2 regions of the Rahnella sp. CJA17(1/100) genome follow, and region 1 is predicted to be linked to the other one. Evidence: predicted binding sites of a transcription regulator. Region 1 holds the regulator's gene; the other holds the start of a gene.

Region 1 (7,218 bases):
TGGCATCTGGAAATGGATGATTTCCGCCAGAATGACAAGAAAACCGGCGTTTCTTATATTCATTCGCTCGGTGCGAAATATGATTTTAAAAATGACTTCGTACTGGAAGGCGCATTTGGCCAGGCTGAAAGTTATGTCGATCAGTATTTTGCTAAAGCCTCGTACAAAATGGATCTGCTGGGTAATCCGCTGACCACCAGCTATCAGTTCTATGGCGCAGAAGACCGCATCAGTGACAAGAATGATCCGAACAGTCTGTATGACGGTCTGGCATGGCTGCAGGCGCTGACTTTCGGCTATACCACCGGGCAGTTTAACTGGCGTCTGGAAGGGACGATGGTGAAAGCGGAAGGGAATCAGGGTTACTTCCTGCAACGTATGACCCCGACCTATTCCTCTTCAAACGGTCGTCTTGACGTGTGGTGGGATAACCGTTCTGACTTCAACGCCAACGGTGAGAAAGCCGTGTATGCCGGCGTGCTTTATGATCTGGCGAAATGGGATTTACCGGGCTTAGCGGTAGGTGGTTCGTACGTCTATGCGTGGGATGCCAAACCGAGCACCAACGCCGCTTACGACCAGAGCCAGCGCCTGAAAGAAAGCGCCTGGAGTCTGGATGCGCTGTACACCATTCAGGAAGGTCGCGCGAAAGGGACGTTGTTCAAACTGCATTACACCCAGTACGACAACCACTCTGATCTTCCTAGCTGGAGTGGCGGGTACGGCAACATATTCCAGGATGAAAAAGACGTGAAATTCATTGTCATCGCTCCATTCACTATTTTCTGAGGTCGTTATGTCGATGAATAAATTACTGATGATTGTGATGTCGTCCGTGCTTCTGGCTGGTTGTGCACCTACCGCCGATCAGGCACAAATATCCCAAACGCGGGAAGATTACCGTGCCTGTATCAATACGTCAGAAGGCAATCCGGACAAACTGGCATCCTGCGAGGTGTTACTGAATAAACTGAAACAGGAAAAAGCCCACCAGCAATTTGCAGAACAGGAGACGGTGCGCGTGGTGGATTACCAGCGATGTCTGACGGCGCGTAAAACTGGCGACGGTCAGGCATATGCTGCTGATTGCGGGAAAATATGGCAGGAAATAAAAACGAACAATTCACCTAAGCCGTGAATCTCAGCAGCGAAACATGCCCCGGCTTGCCGGGGTTTTTTATGCCTGCTATCCGGGCTCAATCTGCATCGATATCAGACATAAAAAAACCGCTTTTCAGCGGTTAATTTAGTCAAAGCCTGTGCAGATTACTGCGCAGGTTTATCGTTGTGCAAAGAGTCATCTTCGCGGCAATCGCCTGCTTCACAGTGACCGTACAAATACAGGCTGTGGTTGGTGAGCTTGATACCGTGTTTCTTAGCAATCTCACGCTGACGACCTTCAATATATTCGTCACGGAATTCGATCACACGACCGCAATCCAGACAGATCAGGTGGTCGTGGTGATGTTGCTGGGTCAGTTCGAATACGGACTTGCCGCCTTCGAAGTTATGACGGGTGACAATACCGGCGTCGTCAAACTGGTTCAGAACGCGGTAAACCGTCGCCAGGCCAATTTCTTCACCCATATCAATCAGTTGCTTGTAAAGATCTTCCGCACTAACGTGATGACCTTCCGGCGCTTGCAGCACTTCCAGGATTTTGAGGCGCGGAAGCGTGACTTTTAAGCCGGCTTTCTTCAGTGCGGTGTTGTTGTCAGTCATGCGGATTCAGTCCTGTTACTATGTGCTAATCAAGTTGAGGCATGCAGCCTGTGGCATCGGCGGCACAAAATTATTCGTTTAGTCTCTTCGTTTAACGCAATGTGCCAATTCTCGTCAACGACAGCCTGTTAATAAAGATCACAAATTGCCGGTCACATTTGGAATGCAACGACTTGATCAATAGAAAAAACAGAGGAACTCAGTGTACCTTGATACGACCGAAAGTTACAATTTTGTAGCAGTTAAATTGTTAATTTCAGTAATAGTTTGGCCCTTCAATTGTAGAATAAATCCTCAGGGCCAACAGGGTTTTTAGCCAATAATTTCAGAAAGGCTAAGTTCTTCTGTGATCTGTTTCACCCAGGCATCAACACGTTCGCTGGTCAGTTCGGGCTGACGATCTTCGTCAATTGCCAGTCCTATGAAGTGCTTATCATCCGCCAGGCCTTTAGATGCTTCAAAGTGGTAACCTTCGGTAGGCCAATGTCCGACAATCACTGCGCCGCGTGGCTCAATGATATCGCGCACGGTGCCCAGCGCATCGCAGAAATATTCGGCGTAGTCTTCCTGGTCACCGCAACCAAACAGTGCCACCAGCTTACCTTCGAAATCTATCTCTTCCAGCGTTGGGAAAAAGTCGTCCCAGTCACACTGCGCTTCACCGTAATACCAGGTTGGAATGCCGATAAGCAAAATATCGAATTTTTCCAGATCCTCTTTGCTGCTCTTCGCAATGTCATGCACCTCTGCAACATCTTTACCCAATTGCTTCTGGATCATTTTTGCGATGTTTTCGGTGTTACCTGTATCGGATCCAAAGAAGATACCTACAACGGCCATAAGATTACCTAACCTCTTGTTCTCAATGAAGTGCTCTGCAACGCAGGCAATAATAATGCAGATGATAGCAAACTCGTGCGGCGGAGAATATGCTTCTGCTCGCCTTCTTAACTGGGAAATAAGTTTATCGGGCAATATTTTTAAGTGTTATCGCCTTTGTGTGCTTTCACCCGCGGCGAATTAACCTCAGGCTTAATAAGGTCAAAAGCAAGTTTGAGAAATAAGTCGTCACAATACTAAATTTCGAGAACATTCCGCCGATAGATGATTCGGGAGCAATCTCAACATAATAAAGAAATCGATGCCCGGAGAGGTGTTCAAACATGTCCTGGGGCACTTGCCTGCTGGTTACCTGTCTTGATTCTCCGCATCCCCGTCAATCCTCAGGCCAGAAACAGACATGTTTCGAGAGAGGCATATCGTGCAGTTTTTAAAAAATATCACCATCAGGGCCGCTTTATTAACCATTCTTGGCATCTTTTGCGTCATGTGGGCAGGTGTTTCCCTTTACACCGTCACCTCACTGGACACACTGACCCAAAATACCAAAAATAGTACCGAGCTGGTCAACAATATGGCGCTGATCAATAAAGGAAATGATCAGTATTTTCGTACCGTGACGCGCCTGAGCCGCGCCGTGGCACAGCTTCAGGCCGATCCGTCAAAAGGTCCGGAAATTTTTGATACCGCCAAACAATCACTCAGTGGGCTGACGCAGGCTCTGGCCAGTTTTAAAGCGGCACCGCATCCGGGGCTGGAAGATTCCTCCGTGCAGGAATTAATCACCAGTTGGGAAAATCTGATCACGCAGGGCGTCACGCCATTGTTCGACGCAGCCCGCAGCAAAAATACGGAGTCCTATAACCAGCTAGCCAATTCCACCGTACCTGCACTGAGCCGCAGCTTTGGCTCATCGATGGAGAAAGTCAGCGGTCAGATCGCTGTCGATTTTGATGCGGCACAACGGCAATCCACCCATCTGACGTCATTTAGCAAAGTGATTCTGCTGACGGCATTTGGTATCGGGCTGGTGATTTTATTGCTGACTGACCGTTATCTGGTGATGGCGCTGGTGAAGCCGCTGGATAAAATCCGCGGTCACTTCGCGGTGATCGCCAGCGGCGATCTGACGTTTTATCTGGAAGAATTCGGTAAAAACTGCGCCGGTAAGCTGATTCCGTTGCTGAACGAGATGCAGTTGAGCCTGGTCAATACCGTTCAGACCATCCGCAACTGCACCAATCACATCTATCAGGGCGCGTCAGAAATTTCAGCCGGGAACAACGATTTGTCTTCCCGTACGGAAGAACAGGCGTCGGCGCTGGAAGAAACCGCTGCCAGCATGGAAGAACTGACGGCTACCGTTAAACACAATGCCGATAACGCGCATCACGCCAGCCAGCTGGTGATGGAGGCTTCCACCACCGCGCAGAAGGGCGGCAACATCGTGGCAGACGTGGTCAGCACCATGAAAGATATCTCCGGCAGCTCGAAGAAAATTGCTGAAATCACTTCTGTGATTAACAGCATCGCTTTCCAGACCAACATTCTGGCGCTGAATGCTGCCGTCGAAGCGGCACGTGCGGGCGAGCAGGGGCGCGGTTTTGCAGTGGTTGCCAGCGAAGTGCGCAATCTTGCACAACGCAGTGCGCAGGCGGCGAAAGAAATCGAGCAGCTTATCAGCGAATCGGTTTCCCGCGTCGACAGCGGTTCGAAATTGGTTGAAAACGCCGGTCAGACGATGAATGAAGTGGTGCGCTCAATTACGCATGTCACTGACATCATGGCGGAAATCGCCTCTGCATCCGATGAGCAAAGCAAAGGAATCAGTCAGGTGGCGGTTGCCGTCACAGAAATGGACAGCGTCACACAGCAGAACGCCGCGCTGGTAGAACAGGCGTCGCAGGCTGCGGTATCACTGGAAGAGCAGGCTTCATTGCTGAACAATGCCGTTGCTACGTTCAAACTTAAAGATAGCGTGACGAGCGTCGGTTCACGTCCGGCGAAGTCAATTTCCGCACCGTTATTGCGTCCGGATACCAGCATGCTTTCGGCGAAAAGTGCTGAAAACTGGGAAACGTTCTGAGCAGGAAGACGTGAATTAATATGGAATAAGTAAGAAAAAACAAACGGGTAGCCTGAGAGGGTTACCCGCTTTTCAATCAGCCTTCATGACCGTTAAGATGCGACAGCAGCATCTCTTCAATCAATTCGCTACGACTGATATTGCGTTCTTCTGCCAGCTTATTGAGCATATCAACAGCATCGGCATTCATTTTCAGCTCCACACGACGCAGGCCGCTCGCTTTATCGCGGCGTAACTGGTTGCGCTTATTGATCCTGAGCTGTTCATCACGGGATAGCGGATTTGTTTTTGGACGCCCCGGACGACGGTCATCTGCGAACAGATCAATCGTCGTGCGATCCAGTTGTTCTTTTGCCATAGGTAGCGGTACAACCAGGGAAGTTTTTACATCGGAAAACCGCAAGCCGGTTCCTGACGAGCGTTTCACACATTTCGGGCTAAGAAACCCTGACCCAATTCACCTCCCGCGACTCACTGTGAGTAAACGGGGCGGCAAAATTATAGCGCGCAATCATACACTGGCGCACCAGGGGTTCACAACGCCTGATTACCCTGATTTCATGATAACTTCTTAAGCTGTGCAGACTTTTTGCACAATTTATCCCCAGGATGTTAAACCTCAGGCCGCATCGATGAAACGGTGCACCGCGCGCAGTACTGCATCGGGTTTTTCCGCGTGCACCCAATGACCGGCTCCCGCCACCACATGCGCTTTGGCCTGCGGAAATTGTCGGGCAATCGCGTCGCGATATTCATCCTGCACATACGGCGATAGCCCGCCACGGATAAACAGCGCCGGACGATCCCACGGAGGCACGTCTTCCCAGCCGGTAATAGTTTCGTATTCACTGAGCAGCACCGGCACGTTAAAGCGCCATTCTCCCTGCTGGAATGATTTGAGCAGGAACTGGATCACGCCGTCTTCCTTTATATACGTACGCATGCATTCGGTAGCGGAGGTACGGTCGCGGAGTCCTGCCTCGGTCACGGCATTAATCGCCGCAAAAATCTCATCATGGCGACGCACGTGATAATCCACCGGCGCGACATCAATGGCGATCAACTTTTCGATACGGTCGGGGATCAGTGCCGTCAACGCCATCGCCGCTTTCCCACCCATTGAATGGCCGATCACAATGACTTTTTGGAAACCAACAGCATCCAGCGTTTCCACTAAATCCTGCGCCATGGCGGCGTAAGACATTTCATCAGAACGTCCTGACTGGCCGTGATTACGCAAATCCACCTGTAACACGTTATGCTGTTGTCTCAGGTCCCGGGCCAGAATGCCCAGATTATCAAGGGTGCCGAACAATCCGTGGATGAGCAAAACCGGCAGTGCAGTGCTGCCAGCGACTTCAGATTCTTGCAGGCGATAATGTAATTTCATAGAGAAGTTCATACAGATAAACAATCTCATTAGGTTATCATGACTTGCGGATAATTTTTTAAAACAGAAAGTTTCTGCCAGATGCCTGAGCGGGATTTGACTACCAGGAGCAGAACGGGCCGGAGCCTGCATGCAGCAAAATCGGGAAGTTGTCTGGATTTTACTTCGCGGCGCAATTCCTCTGTTTGTTACTGCGTAGAAATTTGTATAATCCTTTCGAATGAATTAAGTAGAAAAACAGTACTGGATAAAGATGAAAACTATTGAGGTTGACGAAGAACTCTACCGCTACATTGCCAGCCACACGCAAGCAATCGGTGAAAGTGCGTCTGATATTTTACGCCGTATGTTGAAGTTTACTGCCGGTCAGACCGCTCCTGCCGTACCAGTGACCACTTCTGTTATCGCCGGAACTGTCGCGCAGGAAAAACCTGCCGCCGCCGCCGCACCGACGTCGCGTGATAAAGTCCGCGCCGTTCGTGAACTGTTGCTGTCCGACGAATACGCAGAACAGACTAAAGCGGTTAACCGTTTTATGCTGATCCTCTCGACCTTGTATACCCTGAACCCTAAAGAATTTGCGACGGCGACCGACTCTCTGACCGGGCGCACGCGGACTTACTTTGCCGGTGACCAGCAAACCTTGCTGCAAAACGGCATTCATACCAAGCCTAAACACGTTCCCGGAACGCCGTATTGGGTTATTACGAATACCAACACAGGTCGCAAACGCAGCATGATTGAACACATCATGCAGCTCATGCAGTTCCCGACGGAACTGACTGACAAAGTTTGCGGCACCCTTTAATTTCAGCGTAAGGGAGAAGCGCCAGTGGCTAATCACCCCCGTGCAGGGCAACCTGCTCAGCAAAGCGATTTGATCAATGTGGCGCAGTTAACGTCACAGTACTACGTTCTGCAACCGGATCCGGCAAACACGGCGCATGCTGTGAAATTCGGCACGTCCGGCCATCGCGGTAGCGCGTTGCGTCACAGCTTTAATGAAGCGCATATTCTGGCGATTGCTCAGGCGATTGCCGAAGTGCGTAAAGAGCAGGGCACCACCGGGCCATGCTACGTGGGTAAAGACACGCACGCGTTGTCTGAACCGGCGTTTATTTCCGTGCTGGAAGTGCTGACCGCCAATGGCGTTGATGTCATTGTTCAGGAAAACAACGGG
Region 2 (7,218 bases), on a different contig from region 1:
CTACGACAAGCTCAAAACTGAACTGGATTTCCTGTGGCGCGATGAACGCCCCGAAGTGACCAAAAAGGTCACCTGGGCTGCAAGCCTGGGCGACCGCAGTGAAAATGCCGATTACCAGTACAATAAGAAACGGCTGCGTGAAATCGACCGCCGCATCCGCTATCTGACCAAATGCATGGAACAGTTGCGCATCGTCGATTATTCACCGCAACAGGACGGCAAAGTGTTCTTTGGTGCCTGGGTGGAAGTCGAAAATGACGACGGCGACATCAAGCGTTTCCGCATTGTCGGATATGACGAAATTTTTGGCCGTAAAGACTACATTTCTATCGACTCGCCGATGGCGCGCGCGCTGTTGAAAAAAGAAGTCGGCGACAGTCTGGTGGTCACCACGCCGGTTGGCGACGCGACCTGGTACGTCAATGAGATTGACTACGGGAAATGATCAGCTAACTCTCAAAACACGCAGGCGGACAGCCTGATGACTGGCATTTTATGTCTTCAAACCGTATAACTGTGCCCTGCTTTTTAAACGAAAAAAACTGATATCAGACCTATGAATGATCAACTGAGCCGCATTATCGCAAGTGAATTGCAGGTTCGCCCGGAGCAGGTTGCTTCCGTGGTGCGTCTGCTGGATGAAGGTAATACCGTGCCGTTTATTGCGCGGTATCGTAAGGAAGTCACCGGTGGGTTGGACGATACCCAACTGCGTCAGTTGGACACCCGTCTGGGTTATCTGCGGGAGCTGGAAGACCGCCGCCAGACCATCCTCAAATCTATCGAGGAACAGGGCAAACTCAGCGACGACCTGGCAAAAGCCATTAATACCACGCTGAGCAAAACCGAGCTGGAAGACCTTTACCTGCCGTTCAAACCCAAGCGCCGCACCCGCGGACAAATCGCTATCGAAGCCGGTCTGGAGCCGCTGGCCGAATTGCTGTGGAACGATCCGCAAAACGAGCCGGACGCTGCTGCCGCAAAATTCATTGATGCCGATAAAGGCGTGGCCGACACCAAAGCTGCCCTTGATGGCGCACGTTACATTCTGATGGAGCGTTTCGCTGAAGATGCCGCGCTGCTGGCGAAAGTCCGCGATTACCTGTGGAAAAACGCCCATCTGACGTCCCGTATGGTGGAAGGTAAAGAGCAGGAAGGCGCGAAATTCCGCGACTATTTCGACCATCACGAACCGATTTCTCAGGTGCCTTCGCACCGCGCGCTGGCGATGTTCCGCGGCCGCAACGAAGGTATCTTACAACTGGCGCTGAATGCCGATCCGCAGCATGACGAGCCGCCAAAAGAAAGCTATGCCGAACAACTGATCATCGACCATCTGGGCCTGCGCCTGAACAACGCGCCTGCTGACGTCTGGCGTCGTGCCGTGGTCAACTGGACATGGCGTATCAAAGTGCTGCTGCACCTCGAAACCGAGCTGATGGGCACCGTGCGCGAACGCGCCGAAGATGAAGCGATCAACGTTTTTGCCCGCAACATGCACGATTTGCTGATGGCCGCCCCCGCCGGTATGCGCGCCACTATGGGTCTGGATCCGGGTTTACGTACCGGTGTAAAAGTCGCCGTTGTGGATAACACCGGCAAACTGGTGGATATCGATACCGTTTATCCCCATACCGGTCAGGCTGCAAAAGCCGCACAACAGGTTGCCGCGCTGTGCATCAAACATAATGTCGAACTGGTGGCGATCGGTAATGGCACCGCGTCCCGCGAGACCGAGCGTTTCTTCCTTGAGCTGCAAAAACAGTTCCCGGCGGTAAAAGCGCAGAAAGTGATTGTCAGTGAAGCCGGTGCATCGGTGTATTCCGCCTCCGAACTGGCGGCGCTGGAATTCCCGGATCTGGACGTTTCGATTCGTGGTGCTGTTTCCATTGCGCGACGTCTGCAAGATCCGCTGGCTGAACTGGTGAAAATCGACCCGAAATCCATCGGTGTTGGTCAGTATCAGCACGACGTCAGCCAGTCTCAGCTGGCGAAAAAACTCGATACCGTGGTCGAAGACTGTGTGAACGCCGTGGGTGTCGATCTCAATACTGCATCCGTTCCCCTGCTGACCCGCGTGGCCGGTCTGACACGCATGATGGCGCAGAATATCGTTAACTGGCGCGACGAAAACGGTCAGTTCCGTAACCGCGAACAGTTGCTGAAAGTCAGCCGTCTGGGGCCAAAAGCCTTTGAGCAATGCGCGGGCTTCCTGCGTATCAACCACGGCGACAACCCGCTTGATGCCTCGACAGTTCACCCGGAAACCTATCCGGTAGTGGAACGCATTCTGGCGGCAACACAGCTGGCGCTGAAAGAACTGATGGGCGATTCCAATGTGCTGCGCGGCCTGAAAGCCAGCGAATTCACCGATGAGCAGTTCGGTGTGCCGACGGTCACCGACATTATCAAAGAGCTGGAAAAACCGGGGCACGATCCGCGTCCAGAGTTTAAAACCGCGACCTTTGCCGAGGGCGTGGAAACCATGAACGACCTGATGCCGGGCATGATCCTCGAAGGCTCTGTCACTAACGTCACCAACTTTGGTGCGTTCGTCGATATTGGTGTCCATCAGGACGGCCTGGTTCACATCTCGTCACTGGCGAACAAATTCGTCGAAGATCCCCACACGGTGGTGAAAGCGGGCGACATCGTCAAAGTCAAAGTGATGGAAGTCGATCTGCAACGCAAACGTATCGCGCTGACCATGCGACTGGACGAGCAACCGGGCGAAGCACCCGCGCGCCGTTCTTCCGCGCCAGCGTCAGATTCACGAGACAATCAGAAACGCCACGCGCCAAACAAACCGTCGGGCCACAATGCCGCGCCAGCAGGCAATAACGCGATGGCCGATGCTCTGGCCGCCGCGCTCGGCAAAAAACGTTAATTCTTCGTTTTTCCCCGCCACACCAAAGCCGCTGATATCCAGCGGCTTTTTTTATGTATCTTTTTTCGACACTTTTTAAACTCTGTCTTAATGAATCAATCACTGAGGTAAATCAATAAATCGGCCATCCGGCAGGCATACGATAGCGACGCGGTGGAGATTCCCGTGAAGAGGCACCCCCTCTTTTCTTTTGTCTCCACACGCGTACTAATTATGATAACTATTCTCGTTTGTACTTCTTTGCGTATTCAATACGCCGTCAGCCACAGGCTGACAATTTCGCACCATGGACAATTTCTGAGCAATATTTCGCAGTTAAGTGAGATCACCGGGCACGGAAGCGCGGCGTAACCTTTGTCACGCTGCCCCCAAAATGCCTGAATGCTTCGCGAGGAACTATGCAACTTCAATCAAAACGTGCTTATAAAATTACCGGCTTTTCACACGAAATCAGCCCGGCTTACCGGCAGAAACTGTTGTCACTCGGGATGTTACCGGGGTCATTTTTCAACATTATCCGCGTTGCGCCGATGGGTGATCCGGTACAAATCGAAACCCGCCGTACCAGCCTCGTCGTCCGCAGAAAAGACCTCGATCTCCTCCAGCTCGAGATGATGGCCTGATCCCAACATCAGGCCTTTGACAGTTCATTTTTCGCGGCGGCCCCGGGCTTGCATGTTTACCTTTTCTGACACGTAGATTTTATCGAATGAAACCATTAACGATCGGCCTGATTGGTAACCCAAACTCAGGTAAGACCACGCTTTTCAATCAGTTAACCGGTTCACGCCAGCGTGTCGGTAACTGGGCTGGCGTGACCGTCGAGCGCAAAGAAGGTCAGTTTGCCACCGCAGCGCACCAGATTACGCTGGTGGATTTACCGGGTACCTATTCCCTGACCACCATTTCCGAGCAAACTTCGCTCGATGAACAAATTGCCTGCCATTACATTCTGAGTGGCGACGCGGATCTGATGATCAACGTCGTCGATGCCTCAAACCTCGAGCGCAATTTATACCTGACACTGCAACTGCTGGAACTGGGCGTGCCATGCATCGTGGCGCTGAACATGCTGGATATCGCCAAAATACAGAACATCAATATTGATATCCCTGCGCTGTCTGCTCGTCTGGGTTGCCCGGTGGTGGCGCTGGTTTCTACCCGTGCCAGCGGCATCAAAGAACTGAAAGCCGCCATCGACGAATTGCCACAAGTGGCTGTGCTGGAACGTGTGCAATATCATCCGGTTTTACAACAGGAAGTCGATGTCCTGGCCGCCGAAATGCCGCCAGCCATGGCGCTGCAACAACGCCGCTGGCTGGCACTGCAAATTCTTGAAGGGGATATTTATAGCCAGACGCACGCAGGCAACGCACAGGCATTATTGCCGCAGGTGAAAGCCCGGCTGGCTGAGCAGAAACTGGACGATCCGGCACTGCTGATCGCCGATGCGCGTTATCAGAGCATCGCGGCGCTTTGCGCAGAGATCAGCAACTCCCACCTTACGGCGCCGAATAAACTGACGCAGGTGCTCGATCGCGTGATCCTCAACCGCTTTCTGGGCGTACCGATTTTCCTGCTGGTGATGTATCTGATGTTCGTGCTGGCCATCAACATCGGTGGTGCGTTGCAGCCGATTTTCGATATCGGCTCCGCTGCGATTTTCATTCAGGGCATGCAGTGGATTGGCTTTACCCTGCATTTCCCGCAATGGCTGACCATTTTTCTGGCACAGGGGCTGGGTGGCGGTATCAATACCGTGCTGCCGCTGGTGCCACAAATCGGCATGATGTATCTGTTCCTGTCGTTCCTTGAAGACTCCGGTTATATGGCGCGTGCCGCGTTCGTCATGGACAGGCTGATGCAGTCGCTCGGCCTGCCGGGTAAATCCTTCGTGCCACTGATTGTCGGTTTCGGCTGTAACGTGCCGTCTATTATGGGTGCCCGCACGCTGGATGCGCCGCGTGAAAGGCTGATCACCGTGATGATGGCGCCGTTCATGTCATGCGGCGCACGTCTGGCGATTTTTGCGGTGTTCTCTGCGGCCTTTTTCGGGCAGGACGGCGCATCCGTGGTGTTCTCGCTGTATCTGTTGGGCATCGTGGTCGCTATCCTGACCGGACTGCTGCTGAAATACACCATCATGCGCGGCGAAGCCTCGCCGTTTGTGATGGAACTGCCGGTGTATCACGTACCGCACCTGAAAAGCCTGCTGCTGCAAACATGGCAACGTCTGAAAGGTTTCGTACTGCGCGCCGGTAAGGTAATCGTGATTGCCAGTATTTTCATCGGCGCACTGAACAGTTTCTCGTTCAGCGGCAAGGCGGTGGATAACATCAATGACTCGGCGCTGGCGTCAGTCAGTAAAGTGCTGACACCGGTGCTCTCGCCGATGGGCGTACATCCTGACAACTGGCAGGCGACCGTGGGTCTGGTCACCGGTGCGATGGCAAAAGAGGTGGTGGTCGGTACGCTGAACACGCTATATACCGCCGAACACATCACCAATGAAGCCTTCGATGCGGCCAGCTTCAACCTGTTCGATGAACTGGGCGGCGCGGTGAAAGAAACCTGGCAGGGTCTGAAAGATACCTTCAGCATCAGCGTGCTGTCGAACCCGATCGAAGCCAGCAAAGGCGACGGCGAAATGGGCGTCAGCTCAATGGGCGTCATGAGCACCAAATTTGGTTCGGCGATTTCGGCTTACAGCTACCTGATCTTTGTATTGCTTTACGTGCCTTGCGTCTCGGTGATGGGGGCGATTGCCCGTGAAACCAGCCGTAGCTGGATGACGTTCTCGATCTTCTGGGGGCTAAACGTGGCGTACTCACTGGCAACCCTGTTCTATCAGGCGGCAACGTTCAGCACGCATCCGGCACACAGCGCGGGCATTATCCTGATCGTCCTGATTTTCAATGCCCTCGTCTTAACCGCCCTGCGCAAAGCCCGCAGCCGGGTCAGCGTTCATCTGCAACCGCGCAATGTGGCGGCCTGTTGTAAACCCGCTACCGGCAGCGATTGCCACTAGGAGATGAGATGACCAGTCTGATTCAGGTTCGCGACAGTCTCGCACTGGCCGGGCGGGCAGATGCCCGCCAGCTCAGCCATCAGCTTAATGCACCACAACCGCTGGTGCAGGCGATGCTTGAACGGCTGGTCGCCATGCGCAAAGCAGAAGTGGTCGAAGCTGATGACAGTTGTCTGAGCGGCAGTTGTAAAAGCTGCGCCGACGGCAAGAAATGCCTCACGGTGAGCTATCAGCTCACCCGACACTGATTCAAAGCCTTTCCTGATAGCCGCGTCGCGGCTATCATCACTCCTCGTTTACGCCCGCAGGAGCCTGCATGATCGACAGTGAAATCACCTTCCGTAAACTCGAAATCTTCCTCGCTTATATGGAAAAGCAAAACATCACGCGTACTGCTGAACAACTCGGTCTGAGCAGCGTCAGCGTGCATCGCGCCCTGCATTCACTGGAAGAAGGCTTACGTTGCCCGCTGTTTATCCATCGTGGCCGCAATCTGCTGCCGCTGCCTGCGGCTGAAGCGCTGCTGGAGCACGCGACGCAGGTCATCGAGCAAATGGAACACGGTATCCTGGCGACCCGGCGCGCCGCCGGTTTTGGCGATAAGCGGCTGAAAGTCGGCACGTTATATTCGCTGACGCTGGAAACCATTCCGCGCCTGATCATGGGGCTGAAACTGCGCCGTCCGGAGCTTGAACTGGAACTGGTGATGGGGTCCAACAATGATTTACTGCACAAGCTGGAAGACGGTCAGCTGGATGCCATCCTGATTTCGACCAGTGATTCCAATGTCGATGCCCAGCGTTACGATCAGTTGCCGCTGTTTCAGGACGATATCTTCCTCGCCGCACCGGCCAGCGCAGAACTGATTTCAGAAGGCACAGCGGATTTACGCGATTACAAACAGAAGAAATTCGTGTCGCTGGCCGAAGGGTTCGCCACCTATCACGGCTTTCAGGAAGCCTTTCAGGTCGCCGGTTTCGAACCGGATATCGTGACGCGGGTGAATGATATTTTCTCGATGCTGAGTCTGGTGCAGGCGGGTGTCGGTTACACACTGATTCCCGGCAGGATGAAAGGCGTGTATGAGAATACGGTGAAATTACTGCCACTGGCCGAAGCCTACCAGATGCGCCAGACCATTTCGCTGGTCTTTCCACACAGCCGCGAGCACGACCCGAATCTGCTCGCCCTCGCCGCTGAAAGCCGGATGTATGCGCTAGCGAGCAGAAAGCGCTGACGCATTCGTATGGGTCGCCGGTTTAGCGATCGGCTTTCCCACGATTAAGCCCTCAATGGAAATATC

What was found. Region 1 encodes Fur, which represses iron uptake genes when iron is present. Its sites were predicted from a motif close to ATAATAATGAGAACNACTATCAA; they were not measured.
Region 2: the regulator Fur is predicted to act here: its motif matches at 3,095-3,117, upstream of feoA (ferrous iron transporter A).

The regions. Positions count from the first base shown of each region.
Region 1 covers NZ_CAWOJA010000044.1:19,817-27,034, forward strand. Annotated here, with positions in the region: gene chiP (chitoporin ChiP) at 1-789, shown strand, start outside; gene chiQ (ChiQ/YbfN family lipoprotein) at 803-1,138, shown strand; gene fur (ferric iron uptake transcriptional regulator) at 1,267-1,722, opposite strand; gene fldA (flavodoxin FldA) at 2,035-2,562, opposite strand; gene AACU55_RS16925 (methyl-accepting chemotaxis protein) at 2,984-4,648, shown strand; gene ybfE (LexA regulated protein) at 4,725-5,006, opposite strand; gene ybfF (esterase) at 5,268-6,050, opposite strand; gene seqA (replication initiation negative regulator SeqA) at 6,292-6,846, shown strand; gene pgm (phosphoglucomutase (alpha-D-glucose-1,6-bisphosphate-dependent)) at 6,871-7,218, shown strand, end outside.
Region 2 covers NZ_CAWOJA010000003.1:75,584-82,801, reverse strand. Annotated here, with positions in the region: gene greB (transcription elongation factor GreB) at 1-445, shown strand, start outside; gene AACU55_RS02095 (Tex family protein) at 557-2,887, shown strand; gene feoA (ferrous iron transporter A) at 3,286-3,510, shown strand; gene feoB (Fe(2+) transporter permease subunit FeoB) at 3,597-5,915, shown strand; gene AACU55_RS02080 (FeoC-like transcriptional regulator) at 5,924-6,163, shown strand; gene AACU55_RS02075 (LysR family transcriptional regulator) at 6,232-7,152, shown strand; gene AACU55_RS02070 (DUF2442 domain-containing protein) at 7,132-7,218, opposite strand, start outside.